One region of the Citrobacter telavivensis genome, then DNA from elsewhere that is predicted to be linked to it. Evidence: riboswitches for the same ligand, from Rfam matches in the RefSeq annotation. Region 1 holds a riboswitch; the other holds the start of a gene.

Region 1 (5,216 bases):
CTTGTTGTTTTTTAAGGTTTTGTTAATTTTTATGGATGTGATATTTTGGTTTTTGCTATTCCATATTTACATTTTTAGGGGTGACAGTATTAATTTAATTTGCTATGCGGGAAAGCCGATTTGTGACGTTGATTGGAAAAGACGAATCTGCAAATAACCAATTTTTATTATTATGAATCGTTCTGGTTAATTACATTCAGGCACTCTACACGCTGCCTCTGAATAAATGAATGACAAGAAATTGCTATAACAACACGATTTTTCCAGGTCTCAGAGTGCTCAGTTTGCCAACAATTTTCAGCGACCTCTTTCTATAGTAGGTGTTGTTGTACTCTACGACCAGCAAGGGTCCGCTGGTAAGGACACGAACGCTTCTAAGAAGGTGTCACAATGAATGATTCACTGAAAGCGCAATGCATTGCCGAGTTTTTGGGTACCGGATTGTTTTTGTTTTTTGGTATCGGCTGCCTTAGCGCACTGAAAGTTGCAGGTGCCAGTCTGGGTCTCTGGGAAATTTGTATTATTTGGGGTCTGGGAATTTCGCTTGCGGTTTATCTGACAGCGGGAATTTCCGGGGCGCATCTGAACCCGGCGATCACCGTCGCACTCTGGCTGTTTGCCTGCTTCCCGGGACGCAAAGTTCTGCCTTACACCATTGCGCAGGTTGCGGGTGCGTTTGGCGGCGCGGTGCTGGCCTATCTGCTTTACGGCAATTTATTCACCGAGTACGAAACTGCCCACAATATGGTTCGCGGCAGCGCCGATAGCCTCTATCTGGCCAGCATTTTCAGTACATATCCGGCCGCCGCGCTTAGCGTGTGGCAGGCGGCAGGGGTCGAAATCGTCATCACCTCTATTCTGATGGGGCTGATTATGGCGCTGACGGATGATGGCAACGGCGTGCCTAAGGGACCACTGGCGCCGCTGCTGATCGGCATTCTGGTGGCGGTGATTGGCGCATCCACAGGCCCGTTGACAGGGTTTGCCATGAACCCGGCGCGTGATTTTGGTCCTAAACTGTTCGCCTGGATGGCGGGCTGGGGGGATATTGCGATGACTGGCGGACGTGATATTCCGTACTTTATTGTGCCGATTATCGCGCCACTGATTGGTGCGTGCGCGGGAGCGGCTATCTACAAGTACCTCATTGGTAAAAATTTGCCCTGTAATACCTGTAAAATTGAAGAGACAGACGCGTAATTCGGACACATACGGCTATTATCACGTCTTTAATTTCTATTTCGTGATCTGCTTTCACGAACTGACTAAAAAGTCTCCCCACCCGGGGAGACTTTTGTTATTGTCCCTTATACTTTCTGTCATTTACATACACGGATAGGGGATGATAAAAAGTGAATGTAAAATTTATGTTTTCATTATAACAATGGATTAACTGAGGGATTTTATCATGATTTCTGCGAGTACCCTGAACTCAGAACTCATTAATAAAATCGCACAGGATTTTGCGCAAGCGACCAGCCTGGCTGTTGTGGTTGTCAATATTCACGGTGATGAGATTTCTGAGCTGTTTAATTTCACGCCTTTTTGTCAACTGATGCGTCAGCATCCACAACACAGTACCCGGTGTCGTATGAGCGATCGCTGTGGAGGACTGGAAGCGTCAAAATCGGATCAACCCTGTATCTATCGCTGTCATGCCGGGCTAACCGATTTTTCTATTCCTCTCGTGATCTCAGGCCATCTTGTCGGGTTCGTCTTGTGCGGCCAGGTGCGTTTACGTAACGATGACGGTATCGATCTGCTTAACATCATGAAGGTTGACGATCGCTGGCAGGCCGATCCAGAACTGCTCAATGAGTTCAGTAATGTCCCGGAAATGGACTATTCACGCGTGATGGCCTCGGCGGATCTGCTCAAACTCATTGTTGAAAACTGCCTCAAAAAGCAGCTCAATTTCGTGGTGATCAAAGACAGTGCGCAGCCTACGGAACCTGCACGTCCGGCCCGCGCCGCCAGCCCTCATGACAGTAAGATGAAAAAAGCGTTGCGTTATATTGATGCGCATCTGTCTGACGATCTTCGTCTTGAAGATGTGGCATCGCACGTCTATCTGAGCCCGTACTATTTCAGCAAACTGTTCAAAAAATATCAGGGCATTGGTTTTAATGCGTGGGTCAATCAACAGCGCATGGCCAGTGCCAGAGAGCTGCTTTGCCACAGTGACTGGAGCATTGCCAGTATTGCCCGCAATTTAGGTTTTTCGCAAACCAGCTATTTTTGCAAAGTGTTCCGTCAGACTTATCAGGTTACGCCGCAGGCCTATCGACAAAAAATAAATGAAAACTTGCCTGCTGAGTCGGCATAAATAGCAATATTTTGCTATTGCCGATTTTTGATATTCTCGTGTAATCCGGTCATTTATAATGGTTAAGTGTTTTTAGTACAGCAATAAATTGTCATAGCGCAATAAAATATCGCTCTTTACGGAATAATCTTCACCAGTTTTTATTTCTGTGATGAGATACAGTGTCATTGTTAAGAGGTTTCATTATTCTCTTGCATGACATTTCATTCAGAATCGTTTTATTGCGGCATTTTATGTTGATAAAAAATGCGCAACGAATAAGTAACGAAAAAGTATTGTTGTGATGAGGAGAATTCATTCTGCTCATCATTTAAGCCGACAGGTTTGACACAATTGTGTCTGGGAAGGGGGTGAAAATCCCCCGCAGCCCCCGCTGCTGTGATGCTGACAACCCCGTGAAGACCACTGATCGCAAGATTGGGAAGGACGGGCGAGGACGACGCTAAGCCAGAAGACCAGCCTGTCGGATACTACCAACAACTTCGGTGGGAAGTGGGTTGCTCAGATGCGTACAGTCGGAAGACTGGGTGTCAGTACATCCCTACCACCCTGAACAGGATCAGGGTCATGGCGGCAAAGCAGTACGCGTTTGTTCTGGCAGGTACCGGTAGCGGCTGTGGTAAAACCACGGTGACGCTGGGCTTGCTGAACGCATTGAAACAACGTGGTTTACGCGTCCAACCCTGCAAAGTCGGCCCTGACTACCTGGATACCGCCTGGCATACGGCCATCAGCGGCACCGCTTCCCGTAATCTCGACAGCTTCATGCTTCCCGAATCGATTCTTAATGCGCTGTTCAGCGAACAGATGCAGGACATGGATATTGCGGTGATCGAAGGGGTGATGGGGCTGTACGACGGCTACGGCACTGACCCCAACTACTGTAGCACCGCGGCGATGGCAAAACAGTTGGGCTGCCCGGTGATTCTGCTGGTTGATGGGAAAGCCGTTTCTACCTCCATTGCCGCCACGGTGATGGGCTTCCAGCATTTTGACCCGACGCTGAACATTGCCGGCGTTATTGTTAATCGCGTTAATAGCGAGTCCCATTTCCAGTTGCTGAAAACCGCCATCGAACACTACTGCGCCGTGCCGGTGCTGGGTTACGTTCCGCGCGTTGAGGGCGTTGCGTTACCCGAACGGCATCTGGGGCTGGTGACCGCGCGCGAGTCCGTCGTGAATCAACCGTTGTGGCAGGATTTCGCTGCCCGACTGGAAAACACGCTGAATATCGACCAGTTACTGGCGTTAAGCCATCTTGAGGCGTTACCACAGGGTGAGTGGCCTGAGCTTCCTGCGGCGAACGCCGGGGACGGTCTGACGCTGGCGATGGCCGATGATGAAGCCTTTAACTTTTATTACCCCGACAACGTGAAGTTGCTGGCGCGTACCGGTGTCAACATTGTGCGCTTCAGTCCGCTCCACGATCGCGTGTTGCCCGATTGCCAGATGGTCTGGCTGGGCGGTGGTTATCCGGAACTGCATGCGGCCACGCTGGCGGCCAACAGCACCATGCTGGCAAGCCTGCGCGAGGCGCACCAGCGCGGCGTCGCGATCTACGCCGAGTGCGGCGGATTAATGTACCTCGGCAGCCTGCTGGAAGATGCTGACGGGGTAGAGCATCGCATGGCCGATATCATTCCCGGTCGCAGCAAAATGGGTAAACGACTGACCCGCTTCGGCTATTGTGAAGCGCAGGCTCTGCAGCCCACGTTGCTGGCTGCGGAAGGTGACGTGCTGCGCGGTCATGAATTTCATTACTCCGACTTTTCCCCTGAAACGCCCGCCGTGCTGGCATGTCGCAAAGTCCGTGACGGTCAGACGGTGCAAGCGTGGTCTGGCGGCTGGCGAATCGGCAATACCTTTGCCAGCTATCTGCACGTTCACTTTGCTCAGCGTCCATTAATGCTTAATCACTGGCTGAACGCCGCACGGGAGGCGTTATGACGCTACTGGCATGGTGCGTGGCCTGGCTTCTGGATGTCGTGATTGGCGACCCGCCAGACTGGCCGCATCCGGTGCGCTGGATAGGCAATCTGATCAATGTCGTGCAACGGATTATTCGCCGCTTCTGCCACAGCGATCGGGCGTTACGTATCGGCGGCGGGGTAATGTGGCTGGTGGTTGTGGGGCTGACGTGGGCGGTCGCCTGGGGCGTGTTACGGCTGGCGGCGCTGATTCATCCGTGGCTCGGTTGGGTCGTTGAAGTCTGGATGATCTTCACCGTGCTGGCGGGGCGCTGTCTGGCGACGGCGGCGCAGGAGGTTGAGCGCCCGCTACGTGAAGGTAACCTTGCGCAAAGCCGTGAAAAACTCTCGTGGATTGTCGGTCGCGATACGTCGCAACTTCAGCCGGAACAGATCAACCGGGCGGTGGTGGAAACTGTTGCGGAGAATACGGTTGACGGCATCATCGCGCCGCTGTTCTTCCTGTTACTCGGCGGCGCGCCGCTGGCGATGGCCTACAAAGCGGTGAACACCCTGGATTCCATGGTGGGCTATAAGCACGAAAAATACCGGGCGATTGGCATGGTAAGCGCGCGGCTTGACGACGTCGCGAACTATATTCCTGCGCGGCTGAGTTGGCTGTTACTGAGCGCGGCGGCGGTTTTGTGTCGGCGTAATGGCTCCCGGGCGCTCTGCGTGGGGTGGCGAGACCGCTATAACCACAGCAGTCCAAACTGCGCGTGGGCGGAGGCATCCGTTGCCGGTGCGCTGGGCATTCGACTGGGCGGCCCGAATGATTACTTTGGTGAGCGTGTTGAAAAACCGTGGATCGGCGACGCGCAGCGCACCATTTCCGTAGATGACATTTCCCAAACGATTCGACTGATGTGGGTCGCCTCAACGCTGGCTCTGGTGCTGTTCCTCGTAACGCGCTGGCTGGTGGT
Region 2 (5,216 bases), on a different contig from region 1:
ACAGATTGTCTGATAAATTGTTAAAGAGCAGTTGCGACGCGCTTTAGCGCTCTGTCGCGAGGTCCCGTATATTACGTTTTCCTCATTCAGAGTCAAGCATTTATTTTTGCTTTTCTCTGTCGGTGTTCATCACTGGTTTTCACCGGAGAACCCCGCTAACCCGGCGGCTTGCGTGCCGTTGTTCCGTGTCAGTGGAGGCGCATTATAGGGAGTTATTTCGGGCTGACAAGGGGAAATTTAAAATAATTTTCCGAGTGCGTAATATTTATCCAAAACAGGTTTAAACCGTCAGTTTTTCGAGCGATTCAAAGCCGTAACGCTGCAAAACGGGTAATAATTGCTCAGTTTCCGGCGTCATTGCCATACAATAGGCGATATTGGCATCTGCGGATTTCGCATCCGGCGCTTCATGTTCCAGTAGCCAGGCCGTGCGGCGCGCAATCGCCGCGCCGGAATCTACCAGCCGCGTCCCTTCAGGAAGAACCTGTAAGAGTTCTTCCTGTAACAGTGGGAAATGGGTGCACCCGAGCACTACCGTATCAGGCGGTTCCGGCATCCGCAGCCATGGGCGCAGAATCCGTTGCAACTCTTCCAGCGGCACCGGCTCACCGTGCAGCTTCGCTTCCGCCAACTCCACTAGCTCCGCTGACCCCAGCATGGCTATCTGACACTCATTCGCAAAGCGCGCAATCAGCTCATGCGTATAAGGACGTTTCACCGTCCCGCGTGTTGCCAGCAGCCCGACAACGCCATTCGCCGTCAGACGCGCCGCCGGTTTGATCGCCGGCACCACGCCCACGACCGGGAAGGCAAACTTCTCACGCAAGGCCGGAAGAGAGACCGTACTGGCCGTGTTACAGGCGATAACCGCCAGGGAGAGAGGATAACGCTGCTGTACCGCCGTCACGATCTCAACAACGCGCTCAACGATAAATGCCTCGCTCTTTTCCCCATAAGGAAAAGCCACGTTATCGAAAGCGTAGATATAGTGGAGATCCGGCAGGAGATGCCGGATCTCATCATAGACCGACAACCCACCGACACCGGAATCAAATACCAGTACGGTGGGGCGTGGATCAGAAGGTGTAGCTGCCAGACAAGGTGTATTCCCGTCCTGCAGTTTGGTAGCCATAAACTGTCTCGTAATCTTTATCGAACAGGTTGGCTATTTTACCACGAACTGTGAGATGTGAGGTGAGCGGATATGAAAGTCCAATATCCCACACGCTCAGCCCGCCCATTTTCACCTTACGGGAATTGTCATAGTCGTAATCGTAGCGCTCGCCGATGTACTGATAGGTCACATCCCAGCCCAGCTCGTAGACCTGCCCGCTCAGCTCATACTTCACCTGCTGCCTGGCGCGGCGATAAAGCTGTTGATCGGTTTCATCATCGCGCGGATCCACATACTGCAACGTTAAGCGGTGATCGACCGGACCGGTTGTCAGGTTTCCCGTCCATTCCAGCCCCTTGATGGTCGCGGATTTGACGTTGAAGTAGGTATTGTTGTTGTAGTCGATCAGATTCTGGATTTTGTAGCGATAGGTCGACAAGCGCCAGTCAAGCGGACCGGTCAGCCCTTCCAGCCCAGCTTCCCACTGCTTCGATTCTTCCGGCTTCAGATTCGGGTTAGAGGCAATGCCAAAACGCTCCGCACCAAACTGTTGCCCCAGTGAAGGCGCAAGGAAGCCCGTGCCGTAAGAGAGTGTCACCTTATAGTCATCAACGAACTGCCAGCCCGCCGCCGTTTGCCAGGTGCCATGCCAGCCAAACTGGTCGTCATGATCTTCACGACCAGACGCTTCCAGCGTCACGCTGTCAATCTGCTGTTGCCCGGTCAAATAGAGGCCCGTGTTATCACGCTTATAGTTGTCTGTCCCATACTCGCCAAAGGACATCAGCTTTTCTTGCTTCCAGTCGACACCCGCGCTGACAGCACCGTGCCCGACAATAACGTTGTTACCCCACTGGACATAGCGCTGCTCCATGTCATCAAGGCTGTAACCTGTCGCATAGCGCCCGTTCAGACTGCTGTAGTTGTAGTCCTTAATACGCTGGTAATTGGCGACCAGTTGCGAAGAGTAGATACCGGAATTGAAGCGCAGCCCTGTATCCCACGACTGGGTGTAATTCTGGTGCTCGTCGTTTCCGCCGTCATAACCCCATTTCCCCTGGTCATAATCGGCATTACTGGCATAGCCGTAGCCACGGAAGTAACCCTCGAATTGATCGTTAAATTTGTGCTCAACGCCTCCCCAGAACAGCTTGTTGCGATAGCCATCGCGATCGCTATCACCGCTGTAGCTGGAGCGCGGCTGAACATCGAAGCCTTTGGTGGTCTGATATGCCCCGGCAGCGGTCACCACGGTATCACCAAAACGCTGGCGATAAGTGCCGTCATACTGCTGATAGCCTTTTGACCCCACGCCAGCATTGATCTGCGAACGCTCCTCACCGGCCATGGTGATAATGTTCACTACTCCGCCAATGGCACCGGAACCATAAATCGCTGAACGCGGGCCGCGGATATATTCGATGCGCTGCACCAGCGAGACCGGAATCTGATCAATATCGGAGTTATTCGAAATGCCCGGACGGGCGACCGGAATACCATCCACTAACACCAGAACGTGTTTCGCTTCGGTACCCCGCACAAACAGAGAAGAGCTTTGCCCCATGCCGCCATTCTGGGCGACATCCACGCCAGGCAGACGGCGCATGACATCAAGGACAGTTCGGGACTGCCAGCGTTCGATATCTTCACGCGTGACAATGTCAGTTGGTGCCAGAACGGTATTAACAGGTTGCTGAAAACGGTTTGCCGTCACGACAAGCGTGTCAGGCGTGGCATCCTGTGCCCAACCTGAAAAGGCCGTGACGGAGAGCGCCGTCAACAGCGATGTTTTTTTAATCATTGTAAAGCATCCACAATATAAGAAGGATGCCGCAGGTCCCACCGATAGTACGCGATGATGAAAACCAGTTGCGACGTTAGCCGGCAGGTCTTCGGGCTTGGAAGGGTATCCCCGTCAGGGATACCAGAAATGAAGACTTCCCACCCGAGGGCAGTGTCTGCTTACGCTCTCATCTCACCTTTCCTTACCGCTGCGCGTCAGCTCCAGATTTACACTGGATTCCCTATTAACTCACAGGACCGGCACACGGATGCTACAGTTTGTAACATCTTACTGTCCAGCGTGATTGTTAAATATCGGAAGTCATCAATGTCTGGACATCTGTTGAGCAATCCCTACAATCCCCGCGTACTTATATTTTTCAGGATACATCATGACCCCCGAACACCTTCCGACAGAACAGTATGACGCGCAGCTCGCCGAGAAAGTGGTGCGCTTGCAGAGTATGATGGCGCCCTTTTCTGGCCTGGTTCCGGAAGTGTTTCGCTCGCCGGTCAGTCACTACCGTATGCGTGCGGAGTTCCGCATCTGGCACGATGGTGACGACCTGTATCACATCATTTTTGATCAGCAGAGCAAAAGCCGAATTCGCGTCGACAGCTTCCCGGCGGCGAGTGAACTGATCAATCAGTTAATGACCGCGATGATCGCTGGCGTACGCGACAACCGCGTGCTGCGCCATAAGCTGTTCCAGATTGATTACCTGACCACCATGAGCAATCAGGCGGTGGTCTCGCTGCTGTATCATAAAAAGCTGGACGATGAGTGGCGTGAAGCCGCCGAAGCATTGCGCGATGCGCTGCGCGCGCAGAACCTGAACGTGCATCTGATTGGCCGCGCGACGAAAACGAAAATCGCGCTGGACCAGGATTACATCGACGAACGCTTGCCGGTTGCGGGCAAAGAGATGATTTATCGTCAGGTCGAGAACAGCTTTACGCAACCCAATGCGGCAATGAACATTCAGATGCTGGAGTGGGCGCTGGATGTTACCCGCGAATCGAAAGGCGATCTGCTCGAACTGTACTGCGGGAATGGCAACTTTTCGCTCGCGCTGGCGCGCAACTTTGAGCGCGTACTGGCGACCGAAATCGCTAAACCCTCGGTTGCCGCCGCGCAATACAACATTGCGGCGAATCAGATTGATAACGTGCAGATTATCCGCATGGCGGCGGAAGAGTTTACGCAGGCGATGAACGGCGTGCGCGAGTTTAACCGCTTGCAGGGCATCGATCTGAAAAGCTATCAGTGCGAAACGATTTTTGTCGATCCGCCCCGCAGCGGTCTGGACAGTGAGACGGAGAAAATGGTGCAGGCGTATCCGCGTATTCTGTACATCTCCTGCAATCCACAGACGCTGTGCAAGAACCTGGAAACCTTGAGCCAGACGCATAACGTCTCACGTCTGGCGCTGTTCGATCAGTTCCCGTATACGCACCATATGGAGTGCGGAGTGTTGTTGACGGCGAAGTAATCGGTTATCGGCCGGATAAGGCATTTATGCCGCATCCGGCCTGGACGTCAGCCGCTTTTATTCCGACACTTCCTGCTTGCGATTACGCATTTTCACGCCGATCCAGAAGACCAGAATGACCGACAGCACCGCCGGGAAGAAGTTGGAGCCGATATCCGGATACTCCGCGCGCACCACGGTGCTGTAAAGCAGAACGCCGAGAATAAAGCAGGCGGCAGACAGGCCCGGTAACCCCACAGGCATGGTGCGATTCTGATAACGTTGATGCAGACAGTACACCGTCAGCACCAGCGAGATAATCGGGAATACAGAGAACGGCACGATGGAGCTAAACAGCGCCGCGAATGTGCCATTGATCGACAAGCCAGCGACCAGCGCCAGCAACAGCGTACCTTTATCCTGAACTGACTGTTTCATTGCTCTTCCTTCACGTTACCTGGAATGAGGGTCATCTTCTCTTGTTCGCGGCGATACCAGTAAAACGCGCCTTTCGAAATCATGCGCAGTTGCAGTACCAGTCGCTCTTCTAACTGTTGGCGTTGTTCCGCCCCCACGTCCAGCGCCTCGGCGCCTGCACTGAAGACAATCGTCACCATCGCTTCGGCTTGCGCTTCAGTAAACGCGCGCGGCATATGGTTTTCGAGTTCCAGATAATCCGCAAGTTCCGCGATGAAGTGCTGAATTTCTCGTGCAACGGCGGCACGGAAAGCCGCTGAGGTACCAGAACGTTCACGCAATAATAAACGGAAGGCGTTGGGGTTGTTACCGATGAACTCCATAAATGTAGAGACCGAGGTGCGGATCACACTCCCGCCCTTGGCGATACG

What was found. Region 1 has a riboswitch for cobalamin ahead of ACERJC_RS09515 (cobyrinic acid a,c-diamide synthase CobB). Riboswitches for the same ligand answer to the same signal wherever they lie in the genome.
Region 2: linked by a shared signal. The riboswitch ahead of btuB (TonB-dependent vitamin B12 receptor BtuB) and the one ahead of ACERJC_RS09515 (cobyrinic acid a,c-diamide synthase CobB) in region 1 are both predicted to bind cobalamin.

What each region holds. Positions count from the first base shown of each region.
Region 1 is NZ_JBGUBF010000001.1:1,980,569-1,985,784, reverse strand. It holds gene pduF (propanediol diffusion facilitator PduF) at 391-1,200, shown strand; gene pocR (transcriptional regulator PocR) at 1,409-2,326, shown strand; cobalamin riboswitch at 2,630-2,804, shown strand; gene ACERJC_RS09515 (cobyrinic acid a,c-diamide synthase CobB) at 2,894-4,273, shown strand; gene cbiB (adenosylcobinamide-phosphate synthase CbiB) at 4,270-5,216, shown strand, end outside.
Region 2 is NZ_JBGUBF010000007.1:96-5,311, forward strand. It holds gene murI (glutamate racemase) at 281-1,132, opposite strand; gene btuB (TonB-dependent vitamin B12 receptor BtuB) at 1,077-2,915, opposite strand; cobalamin riboswitch at 2,981-3,174, opposite strand; gene trmA (tRNA (uridine(54)-C5)-methyltransferase TrmA) at 3,289-4,389, shown strand; gene ACERJC_RS21025 (YijD family membrane protein) at 4,447-4,806, opposite strand; gene fabR (HTH-type transcriptional repressor FabR) at 4,803-5,216, opposite strand, start outside.